DNA from 3 places in the Lysinibacillus sp. Y5S-8 genome. Region 3 is predicted to be linked to each of the others. Evidence: a T-box and tRNA genes for the amino acid it is inferred to sense, from the RefSeq annotation. Region 3 holds a T-box; the other regions hold tRNA genes.

Region 1 (4,488 bases), 1.3 Mb from region 3:
TATTTATACACGGGAGTCAGACTGCGAGTGATAAGATCCGTAGTCAAAAGGGAAACAGCCCAGACCACCAGCTAAGGTCCCAAAGTAATCGTTAAGTGGAAAAGGATGTGGCGTTGCACAGACAACCAGGATGTTGGCTTAGAAGCAGCCATCATTTAAAGAGTGCGTAATAGCTCACTGGTCGAGTGACGCTGCGCCGAAAATGTATCGGGGCTAAACGATTCACCGAAGCTGTGGATTGACATCTACGATGTCAGTGGTAGGAGAGCGTTCTAAGTGCGTTGAAGTCAGACCGGAAGGACTGGTGGAGCGCTTAGAAGTGAGAATGCCGGTATGAGTAGCGAAAGACGGGTGAGAATCCCGTCCACCGTATGACTAAGGTTTCCTGAGGAAGGCTCGTCCGCTCAGGGTTAGTCGGGACCTAAGCCGAGGCCGATAGGCGTAGGCGATGGACAACAGGTTGATATTCCTGTACCACCTCCTCACCGTTTGAGAAATGGGGGGACGCAGTAGGATAGGGTAAGCGCGCTGTTGGTTATGCGCGTCCAAGCAGTAAGGCGTGTGTGTAGGCAAATCCGCACACTGTAACGTTGAGCTGTGATGGCGAGTCCGTATGGACGAAGTTCCTGATTTCACACTGCCAAGAAAAGCCTCTATCAGGTGAGAGGTGCCCGTACCGCAAACCGACACAGGTAGTCGAGGAGAGAATCCTAAGGTGTGCGAGAGAACTCTCGTTAAGGAACTCGGCAAAATGACCCCGTAACTTCGGGAGAAGGGGTGCTCTTGAGCGTGCAAGCGCATGAGAGCCGCAGTGAATAGGCCCAGGCGACTGTTTAGCAAAAACACAGGTCTCTGCAAAACCGTAAGGTGACGTATAGGGGCTGACGCCTGCCCGGTGCTGGAAGGTTAAGAGGAGTGGTTAGCGCAAGCGAAGCTGCGAATTGAAGCCCCAGTAAACGGCGGCCGTAACTATAACGGTCCTAAGGTAGCGAAATTCCTTGTCGGGTAAGTTCCGACCCGCACGAAAGGCGTAACGATCTGGGCACTGTCTCAACGAGAGACTCGGTGAAATTATAGTACCTGTGAAGATGCAGGTTACCCGCGACAGGACGGAAAGACCCCGTGGAGCTTTACTGTAGCCTGATATTGAATTTTGGTACAACTTGTACAGGATAGGTAGGAGCCAGAGATCTCGGAGCGCCAGCTTCGAAGGAGGCGTCGGTGGGATACTACCCTGGTTGTATTGAAATTCTAACCCATGCCCCTTAGCGGGGCAGGAGACAGTGTCAGGCGGACAGTTTGACTGGGGCGGTCGCCTCCTAAAAGGTAACGGAGGCGCCCAAAGGTTCCCTCAGAATGGTTGGAAATCATTCGTAGAGTGTAAAGGCACAAGGGAGCTTGACTGCGAGACCTACAAGTCGAGCAGGGTCGAAAGACGGGCTTAGTGATCCGGTGGTTCCGCATGGAAGGGCCATCGCTCAACGGATAAAAGCTACCCCGGGGATAACAGGCTTATCTCCCCCAAGAGTCCACATCGACGGGGAGGTTTGGCACCTCGATGTCGGCTCATCGCATCCTGGGGCTGTAGTCGGTCCCAAGGGTTGGGCTGTTCGCCCATTAAAGCGGTACGCGAGCTGGGTTCAGAACGTCGTGAGACAGTTCGGTCCCTATCCGTCGTGGGCGTAGGAAATTTGAGAGGAGCTGTCCTTAGTACGAGAGGACCGGGATGGACACACCGCTGGTGTACCAGTTGTCTTGCCAAAGGCATCGCTGGGTAGCTATGTGTGGACGGGATAAGTGCTGAAAGCATCTAAGCATGAAGCCCCCCTCAAGATGAGATTTCCCATTACGCAAGTAAGTAAGATCCCTCAAAGACGATGAGGTAGATAGGTTCGAGGTGGAAGTGTGGTGACACATGGAGCTGACGAATACTAATCGATCGAGGACTTAACCAAAAATGTTTGAACCATTCAATGAACCGTTTATCCAGTTTTGAAAGAACAAAACTTTCAATAAAAAAAGAGCTTCACGACACTATTTATTTGAAGCTGATATTAAAGGAACTTCTGCTAAGAACGCAACATCCATGTTGCAACGCAGAAGCCAGCACATCCATGTGCAAGTCTAGTGATGATGGCAAAGAGGTCACACCCGTTCCCATACCGAACACGGAAGTTAAGCTCTTTAGCGCCGATGGTAGTTGGGGGCTTCCCCCTGTGAGAGTAGGACGTCGCTAGGCATAGTACCCAGGAGGATTAGCTCAGCTGGGAGAGCATCTGCCTTACAAGCAGAGGGTCGGCGGTTCGAGCCCGTCATCCTCCACCATATGCCGGTTTAGCTCAGCAGGTAGAGCAACTGACTTGTAATCAGTAGGTCGTGGGTTCGATTCCTATAGCCGGCACCATTTTTTAGAGCCATTAGCTCAGTTGGTAGAGCATCTGACTTTTAATCAGAGGGTCGAAGGTTCGAGTCCTTCATGGCTCACCATTTTTAATAATAATAAGCGGGTGTGGCGGAATTGGCAGACGCACTAGACTTAGGATCTAGCGCCGCAAGGCGTGGGGGTTCGACTCCCTTCACCCGCACCATTATTTCATTGCCAGATAAAAAAACTTATGCACATGCGGAAGTAGTTCAGTGGTAGAACACCACCTTGCCAAGGTGGGGGTCGCGAGTTCGAACCTCGTCTTCCGCTCCAAATGTGCCGGGGTGGCGGAACTGGCAGACGCACAGGACTTAAAATCCTGCGGTAGGTGACTACCGTACCGGTTCGATTCCGGTCCTCGGCACCATTTTTAATGCGCCCGTAGCTCAATTGGATAGAGCGTCTGACTACGGATCAGAAGGTTATGGGTTCGACTCCTGTCGGGCGCGCCAAAAAAGAACGGGAAGTAGCTCAGCTTGGTAGAGCACTTGGTTTGGGACCAAGGGGTCGCAGGTTCGAATCCTGTCTTCCCGACCATTTCCAAAGAAATTATGGGGCCTTAGCTCAGCTGGGAGAGCGCCTGCCTTGCACGCAGGAGGTCAGCGGTTCGATCCCGCTAGGCTCCACCATAATAAATTAACCAGTATAAAGATCCTGGCGGCGTAGCTCAGCTGGCTAGAGCGTACGGTTCATACCCGTAAGGTCGGGGGTTCGATCCCCTCTGCCGCCATCTTAAAGGACCTTTAGCTCAGTTGGTTAGAGCAGACGGCTCATAACCGTCCGGTCGCAGGTTCGAGTCCTGCAAGGTCCACCATTTATATAATGCAACGGAGGTATACCCAAGTCTGGCTGAAGGGATCGGTCTTGAAAACCGACAGGCGGGTAACACCGCGCGGGGGTTCGAATCCCTCTACCTCCTCCAGTTTTAAATCTTTATAAATGGTGCTTTAAAAACTCGAAACAGTATAAAATTATCGCGGGGTGGAGCAGTGGTAGCTCGTCGGGCTCATAACCCGAAGGTCGTTGGTTCAAATCCGGCCCCCGCAACCAAATGGTCCCGTGGTGTAGCGGTTAACATGCCTGCCTGTCACGCAGGAGATCGCCGGTTCGATCCCGGTCGGGACCGCCATTATTTTCATAAGAAGATATGATAAGCAAAAGAAAATAAGCTTAGCATGGACGAAATGGGTCAGTAGCTCAGTTGGTAGAGCATTAGATTGAAGCTCTAAGTGTCGGCGGTTCGATTCCGTCCTGACCCACCATTTATGCGGGTGTAGTTTAATGGTAAAACCTCAGCCTTCCAAGCTGATGTCGTGGGTTCGATTCCCATCACCCGCTCCAAGGGCCTATAGCTCAGCTGGTTAGAGCGCACGCCTGATAAGCGTGAGGTCGATGGTTCGAGTCCATTTAGGCCCATCATTATTCCGAAGTAGCTCAGTTGGTAGTAGCACCTGACTGTTAATCAGGTTGTCGCAGGTTCGAGTCCTGCCTTCGGAGCCATTTTTATGTGGGGAAGTACTCAAGAGGCTGAAGAGGCGCCCCTGCTAAGGGTGTAGGTCGGGTAACCGGCGCGAGGGTTCAAATCCCTCCTTCTCCGCCATTGGCCCGTTGGTCAAGTGGTTAAGACACCGCCCTTTCACGGCGGTAACACGGGTTCGAATCCCGTACGGGTCATACTAAAAAACAGTAGATGCACATGCATCTACTGTTTTTTCATATTCATAGATATAAATATTACTCTTGATTCAATGCATTTTCATCCATATAAACTACTTCCCAGATATGCCCATCTACATCCTGAAATCCCCAGCCATACATAAACCCATGGTCTTGGGGTTCACTATAAGATTTACCACCGGAGGCCAGTGCCTTATTTACTAATTGATCTACTTGCTCTCGATTTTCAGCAGATAGACATAAAATTGCTTCTGCAGACGTAGCAGTATTTGTAATTTCCTTCTTACTAAACCCTTTGAATCGTTCTTCCACCATCATTAATGCAAAGATATTTTCACTAATAATCATTGAGGCTGTAGTCTCATCGCTAAATTGTTGATTGAACT
Region 2 (4,488 bases), 1.3 Mb from region 3:
AGCATAGGCTCCTTCTTTTTTAATATGCTGTAAACGTTCATCGGCACTGCCAGCTGGCATATATATTCGCGCTTGATACCCCAGTTCACGAGCCGCCCATGCCACACCACGACCATGGTTACCATCTGTTGTTGAAATAAAGGTTAAATTACCTATCTGCGCTTTTACTTCTGATGATTTTAATTGTTCAAACGATAGTTCCTCTATATTTTTCTGGAGTCTATTGGCAACATACTGCGCAATTGCATAAACTCCGCCTAATACTTTAAATGCGTTTAAGCCAAATCGATAGGATTCGTCTTTTACCAAGATTTTTTCTATACCCATCCATGAAGCAAGTGAATCAAGATGATGGAGAGGTGTCTTTTCAAATTGCTCATATGTACGTAGAAATTGCCCCACTTTCTTTACTTGTTCCAATGTAAAATATGGCAGTAAAGCTGTTCCGTCATTTGCTTTATCCAGCTGATTGTGCACCCACTTTAATTTTTCATTCATTCCTATCCCTCCTTTATCATTAGCTTAGTCCATCTAGCTTCAAAATACAAAATTATACAATACAGAACTTACATTTGTCTAAGTTCCTTGTTATGCGTTTATGATCCCCTACGGAAAAGGGAGAAAAATTTCTTAACTTCCTATATAATTAACAAGCCTTCACAGATTCGATGTTCTGTGAAGGCTTCATTTTTATAGTAACTATGTTATCAAATCAATTAAAAAGTGCAGTAGATGTAATTCATCTACTGCACTTAGTATGACCCGTACGGGATTCGAACCCGTGTTACCGCCGTGAAAGGGCGGTGTCTTAACCACTTGACCAACGGGCCAATGGCGGAGAAGGAGGGATTTGAACCCTCGCGCCGGTTACCCGACCTACACCCTTAGCAGGGGCGCCTCTTCAGCCTCTTGAGTACTTCCCCACATAAAAATGGCTCCGAAGGCAGGACTCGAACCTGCGACAACCTGATTAACAGTCAGGTGCTACTACCAACTGAGCTACTTCGGAATAATGATGGGCCTAAATGGACTCGAACCATCGACCTCACGCTTATCAGGCGTGCGCTCTAACCAGCTGAGCTATAGGCCCTTGGAGCGGGTGATGGGAATCGAACCCACGACATCAGCTTGGAAGGCTGAGGTTTTACCATTAAACTACACCCGCATAAATGGTGGGTCAGGACGGAATCGAACCGCCGACACTTAGAGCTTCAATCTAATGCTCTACCAACTGAGCTACTGACCCATTTCGTCCATGCTAAGCTTATTTTCTTTTGCTTATCATATCTTCTTATGAAAATAATGGCGGTCCCGACCGGGATCGAACCGGCGATCTCCTGCGTGACAGGCAGGCATGTTAACCGCTACACCACGGGACCATTTGGTTGCGGGGGCCGGATTTGAACCAACGACCTTCGGGTTATGAGCCCGACGAGCTACCACTGCTCCACCCCGCGATAATTTTATACTGTTTCGAGTTTTTAAAGCACCATTTATAAAGATTTAAAACTGGAGGAGGTAGAGGGATTCGAACCCCCGCGCGGTGTTACCCGCCTGTCGGTTTTCAAGACCGATCCCTTCAGCCAGACTTGGGTATACCTCCGTTGCATTATATAAATGGTGGACCTTGCAGGACTCGAACCTGCGACCGGACGGTTATGAGCCGTCTGCTCTAACCAACTGAGCTAAAGGTCCTTTAAGATGGCGGCAGAGGGGATCGAACCCCCGACCTTACGGGTATGAACCGTACGCTCTAGCCAGCTGAGCTACGCCGCCAGGATCTTTATACTGGTTAATTTATTATGGTGGAGCCTAGCGGGATCGAACCGCTGACCTCCTGCGTGCAAGGCAGGCGCTCTCCCAGCTGAGCTAAGGCCCCATAATTTCTTTGGAAATGGTCGGGAAGACAGGATTCGAACCTGCGACCCCTTGGTCCCAAACCAAGTGCTCTACCAAGCTGAGCTACTTCCCGTTCTTTTTTGGCGCGCCCGACAGGAGTCGAACCCATAACCTTCTGATCCGTAGTCAGACGCTCTATCCAATTGAGCTACGGGCGCATTAAAAATGGTGCCGAGGACCGGAATCGAACCGGTACGGTAGTCACCTACCGCAGGATTTTAAGTCCTGTGCGTCTGCCAGTTCCGCCACCCCGGCACATTTGGAGCGGAAGACGAGGTTCGAACTCGCGACCCCCACCTTGGCAAGGTGGTGTTCTACCACTGAACTACTTCCGCATGTGCATAAGTTTTTTTATCTGGCAATGAAATAATGGTGCGGGTGAAGGGAGTCGAACCCCCACGCCTTGCGGCGCTAGATCCTAAGTCTAGTGCGTCTGCCAATTCCGCCACACCCGCTTATTATTATTAAAAATGGTGAGCCATGAAGGACTCGAACCTTCGACCCTCTGATTAAAAGTCAGATGCTCTACCAACTGAGCTAATGGCTCTAAAAAATGGTGCCGGCTATAGGAATCGAACCCACGACCTACTGATTACAAGTCAGTTGCTCTACCTGCTGAGCTAAACCGGCATATGGTGGAGGATGACGGGCTCGAACCGCCGACCCTCTGCTTGTAAGGCAGATGCTCTCCCAGCTGAGCTAATCCTCCTGGGTACTATGCCTAGCGACGTCCTACTCTCACAGGGGGAAGCCCCCAACTACCATCGGCGCTAAAGAGCTTAACTTCCGTGTTCGGTATGGGAACGGGTGTGACCTCTTTGCCATCATCACTAGACTTGCACTTGATTGTGCTGGCTTCTGCGTTCTTAGCAGAAGTTTCTTTATGTATCTTGTTTTGAAGTTGTTTACCTGTCCTTCAAGACAAGAATTATTGTATAACGTTTTCTCACATTGTGCAATACTTTTTTATAAAAAAAAGAAATTATTACTTTTTGAAGTTATTTTTGCTAAGTAAGAGAAAATATTGCCCTGCAAAATATTATAACAATTGTTGTTTCAAAAGAAAACAATTATTTTATTTCACCTATTTTCTTAGCTTATAATCTATTTCTAAACAAGGAAAGGGTATAGAAAACCCTTCACTTGTTGTTTCATTAAATAGTTAAAAGCTCTTGTTTCAATCTTAGAATTTCTTCAAATGTTGTGGAAGCTCCAAAAGATAGTCTAAAAAATTGGCGTGCTGCTTCCAAAGAGTAACCCATTGATAAAATAGCTTTCGTTCCAGATTCACTATGAATATCACATGCACTACCCGTCGAAATACAGATTCCTGCCTCATTTAACTTTAAAAGAACATATTGCCCCTCTATTTTATCCATCATTACGCCACAAATATTAGGCAATTGTTGGTTACATTCTATTAATTGGCATGTTTCAGGCAAATTGTTCTTCAAAAATCTTCTTAAAGTCTCATAATGTTGTCTTTCATATTGATAGTTTTCAATTGCTGCCGCAAAGGCTACAATTGCTGGTGTATCTAATGTGCCTCCTCTTAAACCCCTCTCATGAGTTACACCCGGTGTTAAGGCAGGTACTCGGAGCGCAGGATTCAGATAGACAGCACCACACCCCTTTGGCCCACCTATTTTATGAGCTGAGATTGTAATGGCATCTACTCCACTTGGTATAGCGAGCTTCCCAAATGATTGTACACAGTCAATATGACTGAAAACATCAGATTTTTTAGCCATCTCTATTATTTTCTCTACAGGCTGAATAGCGCCAATTTCAGAATTGACATGTTGAATTGTAATCAAAGCCGTATCTTTGCGGATTGCTTGCTGTAATTGTTCAAGGTCAATCCATCCATCCATCTGTAAAGGCAATTTTGTCACTATAAAACCCATTTTCTCAAGCGTATTCAACGCTGCATGCACAGACGTATGCTCAGCTTGAGATGAAATAATGTGTTTTCCTTTTTTAGAGGCCAGCGCTAATGACAAGATAGCCAGGATATTTCCTTCTGTCCCGCTCCCTGTAAAAATAATACCGTCACTATTTACGCCTAAAGCAGTGGCTACAACCTCTCTTGATTGCTGGACAAAATAATAGGCTTGTCCTCCTAAATCATGAAGACTTGCACTATTTCCATAATAACGCTGTGCTACCTCTACATAAGCTGCAAGAGCCTCCTTCGTCATCGGTGATGTCGCAGCATAATCCATATAAATCATTGTCTTCTCCCTCTCTAGTTCATCAAGTCTTGTTTTCTTTTTTATTTTATGTAAAGATAAGTGTCAAGACAACTGTAAAGAGGGTATAACTATGGATGTAAAGACAGATGTCCTTATAATCGGCAGTGGAATTGCTGCACTTCAAGCTGCTTTACTGCTCGAAGAACATTTTCAAGTACAAATTGTTACAAAATCATCTCTTTATATGAGTAGTTCTTATCGTGCACAAGGTGGCATCGCTGCTGTTACAAGTGAGAAAGATCATATTGAACACCACATTGCTGATACATTGAAAGCTGGAGAATATCATCACGAGAAAAAACATGTTACTACACTCATAGAAGATGGCACTAAA
Region 3 (4,488 bases):
GGCTGCACTAGCCATGAAAGAAGATGTAGCCTTTAGAGATATGAGCAAGGATAAACAGTTAATTGCTACGTTAAGAAAACAGCTCGACAAACAGGGAGCCTACGTTGATTCATTTTCTATGGAGTACCCATATCAAGGGAAATGGTATGATGAAGCTATTCAAACACTCATTAACTATGGCCTAGTGGTGGGTGGTTATGATAATGATTTAAAAGTGGACAGCCAGGCGACAAAAATAAAGTTTGCTAAAATGTTAAAAGAGAGTATGCTACGAGCTGGTGGAGAAAGTGCAGCAGGTATGAGTGATCAGCTCGAAATTGTCATCAATAAAGTTTATAATAATGGCGAAGAAGCCATTGAACGTGATGAGATGGCTCAATATTTGGCTGACGTCCTCATTGGTGAATCCAATACGACTAGCTGGGATACATTAATGGAAAAAGGAATTGTCACTGAAAAAGTAGCAAAGAAAATTTCAGACAATAAGAAATTAAAATTAAAAGAGATGTACGCCATCATGGCTGATGTCATTCATTATGTAGAAAAGAAACATTCCTCTTCTTGAGGAATGTTTCAGACTGTAGACAAGCTCGAAAAATTTGAGCGTTTGCCTACAGTTTTTTTATTTTACAATAATATAAAGCCGTTGATTTCCACTATGGGCAGCCTCACTCAGTCAGGGATCTCCCTTCGTTTCAAGCAACCTTTTGATTTAATCTATAGCTCATAAATGTTAACACTGAGGCTATGAGCGCTAAGATTCCACCAGCCCACGAAAGTTTGTCTAGACTGCCAGAAGCTACGACAAATCCTCCTATTGCAGAGCCTAATGCAATCCCCACATTAACAGCTACAGGGGTTAATGAGGATGCAAAGTCTTTTGCAGAGGGAGAATATCTTTCAGCTAAATCCATGAAGTAGAGTTGGACAGTTGCATTAACAGCATATAGCATGACAGCCATTAACATAATAGTCAGTAGCCCTAACCACATAGAGGACATCGTAAAATACAGAGTAAATAAGATAATGGCCTGAATAATGAACGTATAGCGCAATTTACCTAAACCATTATGCTGAGCAATTTTGCCAGCTAAAAGATTACTAAAGATTGAAAAGAAGCCATAGATTAAGAGAACAATACCTATGTATTTCGTTTCAATACCAAGTTTTTGTTGTAAAATTGGCGTAATAAAAGTATAGATTGTGTATGTTCCAGCAATCGTAAAAACAGGAATGAAGAATGCTAGAATGATTTTAGGTTGCTTAAATAAACTTAATTGCTCTGATAGTGAACTTTTTGTTGCTTTGATATTTCGAGGTAGCACAAACATGCTGATGATAAAGGCAATCCCGCCTAAAGCTGCTGTTAACCAAAATGTCATGTGCCAATTACTCCATTGTCCAACCATTGTTCCTAGAGGTACACCCATGACGTTGGCAATGGTAAAGCCCGCAAATATGAAAGCAATGATAGAGGATCTTTTTTCTTTTGGCATACTATCATTCGCTATAGACATGGCTAATGCTGTAAGTACGCCGCTGACAACAGCCGTAACAACTCTGGAAGTTATTAAAATACCATAGGAACTAGAGAGGGCACTTACAATATTTCCAAGTATAAAGAGGGAAATCAATACTAACATGAGTGGATATTTTGCAAATCTACTAACAAAACCGGTTAAGATGGGTGTACCAATCGCATAGGCGATAGCAAATCCAGAAATCAAGGAACCAGCTGTGGCAATTGGTATACTTAAATCTGTAGAGACCTCCGTTAATAATCCTACAATAACAAATTCACTTGTTCCCATGACAAACGTTAATAAGGTTAATGTGAAGGCTAAAATTTTATGTTTATTGCTAAATGCATTTTCTTTATTCATAATCAAAAAACATCACTCCTTTATATCAATATATCGAGAAATTTCGATGTATTGTGCAAATGTATAAGAAACCTAATAACTATAACGTATCTATTTATCGTGAATAATCGATATGACATTTTAAACAGAAACCCAATTTTAATCATTTTGGGTATCTGATACAAGAAACGAGGCAATTTGATGAATCGTTTCTTCTTTTAATTTATAATATGTCCATTGACCATGACGAAAAGATTCGAGAAGTCCAGCCTTTTGCATCATATTTAAGTAGTGAGAAACGGTTGATTGAGAAGTTTTAGCTTTCTCCTGAATATCACCAACACATACGCCTCCTTCGATACTCACTTTTGGGAAATGTTTCTCAGGTTCCTTCAGCCACTGTAAGATGTTTAGCCTAGTCTCGTTTGATAACGCTTTGAAAATTTCAATTGGTTCCATATCGCAATGATATATCGAATTATCTCGATATGTCAATTGCTAAGTACCGACATTATATTTTAAAAATGGTTGACGCCAATAAGGAAGTCCTGTAATATATGTCAAAATCATATAAAAATTCAATGAAGAAGAGAGTAATTGATGGACAACTGGCAAGCGAGTTAGGGTTGGTGTGAGCCTAATGCAGAAACCATGAATGAAGCGCACTTTGGAGAAGATTCTCGAACAAGTAGTAGAGAATAGCGGGGCGTCACCTCGTTAACAATGGAAAGTGGTCATATTAAATGGCAACTAGAGTGGTACCACGGGATTATGATGCTCTCGTCTCTAATTTTAGAGACGGGGGCTTTTTTATTTGGACAGGAGGAGGATCAAGATGAATAAACAAATCGCTGAAAGTATGGCAGAAGTAGTCAATCATCAATTAACAGCAGATGATATTGCGTCATTATTAGAAAAACCAAAAAGCTCGGAGCTTGGGGACGTGGCATTCCCTTGTTTTACCTTAGCCAAAAGATGGAAAAAGTCACCACAAACTATTGCAGCGGATATAGCAAGTCAATTAAACAATGACAATATCCAGCGTGTGCAAGCTGTTGGAGGCTATGTCAATATTTTTCTAGATCAACAAAAAGTGACGCAACATCATGCAAGCAAAACAATCATATGGAACTAATCAAACGGGGATGGGAGCTGTCGTCCTAGATTTTTCATCTCCTAATATTGCGAAGCCATTCTCGATGGGGCATTTACGTTCAACAGTCATTGGGAATGCCTTAGCCAATATGGCAGAAAAAAATGGTTATCAAGCGATTCGCATCAATCATTTAGGGGACTGGGGTACACAGTTCGGTAAGCTTATTGTGGCTTATCAATATTGGGGTGATAAGCAAGCCATTACAGCGTCACCAATTGTGGAGCTATTAAAGATTTATGTGCAGTTTCATGAAGAGGCAGAGCAAGACCCAGCACTGATTGAACAGGCACGTGCCGCCTTTAAAGCATTGGAAGATGGCGATGCAGAGGCACTGGCATTATGGCAATGGTTCCGAGATGTATCATTAGTAGAATTTCAATCAATATACGAGTTGTTAGGAATTCACTTTGATGCTTTTACAGGAGAAGCCTTTTACAATGACAAAATGATACCTGTTGTGACAGAACTACAAGAAAAAGGGCTCCTAGTGGAATCAGATGGGGCGTATGTTGTGGAGATGGAGGAAATGCCTCCATGCTTAATGACGAAAACAGATGGAGCCACGCTTTATGCGACACGCGATTTAGCTGCCGCCCTGTATCGCCAACAGCATTACCAGCCAGAAAAGATTTTCTACGTTGTTGGCAATGAGCAGTCCCTCCATTTTAAACAACTTTTTCAAGTCATCGAAAAAATGGGCTATGCTTGGGCCGAAAATCTACAGCACGTCCCATTTGGGATGATGCTCAAGGATGGCAAAAAAATGTCGACCCGTAAAGGCAAAGTGGTGTTATTAGCAGATGTGCTAGCAGAGGCCATTGCGACGGCGAAGCGTAATATCGAAGAGAAAAATCCCCATCTTCCTAACAAGGAGCGAGTAGCCCAGCAAGTTGGGGTTGGCGCTGTTATATTTAATGATTTGAAATACCATCGCCTCAATGATATTGAATTTTCGATCGAGCAAATGATGAATTTTGAAGGTGAAACAGGTCCTTATGTACAGTATACGTATGCCCGTCTTTGCTCCATTTTAGAAAAAGCAAACGCCCCAGCTGAAGTGATAACCTTCCAGCCAGTAGGAGAGCAGGCTTGGGCGATTGTTTTATTACTGGAGCAGTTTCCGAAAGTGGTAGCTACGTCTTTTGATCAGGCTGACCCGTCCCAAATAGCGAAATATGCCTTACAATTGGCCCGTTTATTGAATAAATATTATGCCCAACAGAAAATATTAGCGGATGATGAATATCAAGCGTCACGTCTAGCACTTTGTTCATGTATTGCGATTGTCTTAAAAGAATCATTCGCCTTATTGGGCATTGAATTACCTGAAAATATGTGACACCTACTGAATCAAGATAAAAAACAGCCATTTTCAAGAAACTGTCCCAAGATTGACCGTCTATCGAAAACATGGTAAAAGGAGAGAGGAATAAATAAACAAACTCTTTCAGCAATGAATGTTGAGTGGCA

Evidence for each region. A T-box is a leader RNA that pairs with one kind of tRNA and senses whether it is charged. The one in region 3 lies ahead of argS (arginine--tRNA ligase), so its partner is inferred to be a tRNA-Arg.
Region 1: it has a tRNA-Arg gene. The T-box ahead of argS (arginine--tRNA ligase) is inferred to sense a tRNA for this amino acid. The anticodon was not compared.
Region 2: it has a tRNA-Arg gene. The T-box ahead of argS (arginine--tRNA ligase) is inferred to sense a tRNA for this amino acid. The anticodon was not compared.

Annotation. Positions count from the first base shown of each region.
Region 1 is NZ_CP145889.1:3,629,900-3,634,387, reverse strand. Features, by position in the region: rRNA gene V6670_RS17760 (23S ribosomal RNA) at 1-1,955, shown strand, start outside; rRNA gene rrf (5S ribosomal RNA) at 2,124-2,239, shown strand; tRNA gene V6670_RS17750 (tRNA-Val) at 2,250-2,325, shown strand; tRNA gene V6670_RS17745 (tRNA-Thr) at 2,329-2,404, shown strand; tRNA gene V6670_RS17740 (tRNA-Lys) at 2,412-2,487, shown strand; tRNA gene V6670_RS17735 (tRNA-Leu) at 2,504-2,588, shown strand; tRNA gene V6670_RS17730 (tRNA-Gly) at 2,624-2,698, shown strand; tRNA gene V6670_RS17725 (tRNA-Leu) at 2,704-2,792, shown strand; tRNA gene V6670_RS17720 (tRNA-Arg) at 2,801-2,877, shown strand; tRNA gene V6670_RS17715 (tRNA-Pro) at 2,886-2,962, shown strand; tRNA gene V6670_RS17710 (tRNA-Ala) at 2,979-3,054, shown strand; tRNA gene V6670_RS17705 (tRNA-Met) at 3,082-3,155, shown strand; tRNA gene V6670_RS17700 (tRNA-Ile) at 3,163-3,239, shown strand; tRNA gene V6670_RS17695 (tRNA-Ser) at 3,255-3,347, shown strand; tRNA gene V6670_RS17690 (tRNA-Met) at 3,401-3,475, shown strand; tRNA gene V6670_RS17685 (tRNA-Asp) at 3,479-3,554, shown strand; tRNA gene V6670_RS17680 (tRNA-Phe) at 3,612-3,687, shown strand; tRNA gene V6670_RS17675 (tRNA-Gly) at 3,693-3,766, shown strand; tRNA gene V6670_RS17670 (tRNA-Ile) at 3,768-3,841, shown strand; tRNA gene V6670_RS17665 (tRNA-Asn) at 3,849-3,925, shown strand; tRNA gene V6670_RS17660 (tRNA-Ser) at 3,935-4,025, shown strand; tRNA gene V6670_RS17655 (tRNA-Glu) at 4,028-4,099, shown strand; gene V6670_RS17650 (VOC family protein) at 4,160-4,488, opposite strand, start outside.
Region 2 is NZ_CP145889.1:3,621,897-3,626,384, forward strand. Features, by position in the region: gene V6670_RS17520 (diaminopropionate ammonia-lyase) at 1-498, opposite strand, end outside; tRNA gene V6670_RS17525 (tRNA-Glu) at 759-830, opposite strand; tRNA gene V6670_RS17530 (tRNA-Ser) at 833-923, opposite strand; tRNA gene V6670_RS17535 (tRNA-Asn) at 933-1,009, opposite strand; tRNA gene V6670_RS17540 (tRNA-Ile) at 1,017-1,090, opposite strand; tRNA gene V6670_RS17545 (tRNA-Gly) at 1,092-1,165, opposite strand; tRNA gene V6670_RS17550 (tRNA-Phe) at 1,171-1,246, opposite strand; tRNA gene V6670_RS17555 (tRNA-Asp) at 1,304-1,379, opposite strand; tRNA gene V6670_RS17560 (tRNA-Met) at 1,383-1,457, opposite strand; tRNA gene V6670_RS17565 (tRNA-Ser) at 1,511-1,603, opposite strand; tRNA gene V6670_RS17570 (tRNA-Ile) at 1,619-1,695, opposite strand; tRNA gene V6670_RS17575 (tRNA-Met) at 1,703-1,776, opposite strand; tRNA gene V6670_RS17580 (tRNA-Ala) at 1,804-1,879, opposite strand; tRNA gene V6670_RS17585 (tRNA-Pro) at 1,896-1,972, opposite strand; tRNA gene V6670_RS17590 (tRNA-Arg) at 1,981-2,057, opposite strand; tRNA gene V6670_RS17595 (tRNA-Leu) at 2,066-2,154, opposite strand; tRNA gene V6670_RS17600 (tRNA-Gly) at 2,160-2,234, opposite strand; tRNA gene V6670_RS17605 (tRNA-Leu) at 2,270-2,354, opposite strand; tRNA gene V6670_RS17610 (tRNA-Lys) at 2,371-2,446, opposite strand; tRNA gene V6670_RS17615 (tRNA-Thr) at 2,454-2,529, opposite strand; tRNA gene V6670_RS17620 (tRNA-Val) at 2,533-2,608, opposite strand; rRNA gene rrf (5S ribosomal RNA) at 2,619-2,734, opposite strand; gene V6670_RS17630 (cysteine desulfurase family protein) at 3,054-4,124, opposite strand; gene nadB (L-aspartate oxidase) at 4,225-4,488, shown strand, end outside.
Region 3 is NZ_CP145889.1:2,302,420-2,306,907, forward strand. Features, by position in the region: gene V6670_RS11210 (FAD-dependent oxidoreductase) at 1-565, shown strand, start outside; gene V6670_RS11215 (MFS transporter) at 696-1,883, opposite strand; gene V6670_RS11220 (metalloregulator ArsR/SmtB family transcription factor) at 2,022-2,321, opposite strand; T-box leader at 2,435-2,653, shown strand; partial or broken gene argS (arginine--tRNA ligase) at 2,698-4,357, shown strand; gene V6670_RS11230 (MFS transporter) at 4,476-4,488, shown strand, end outside.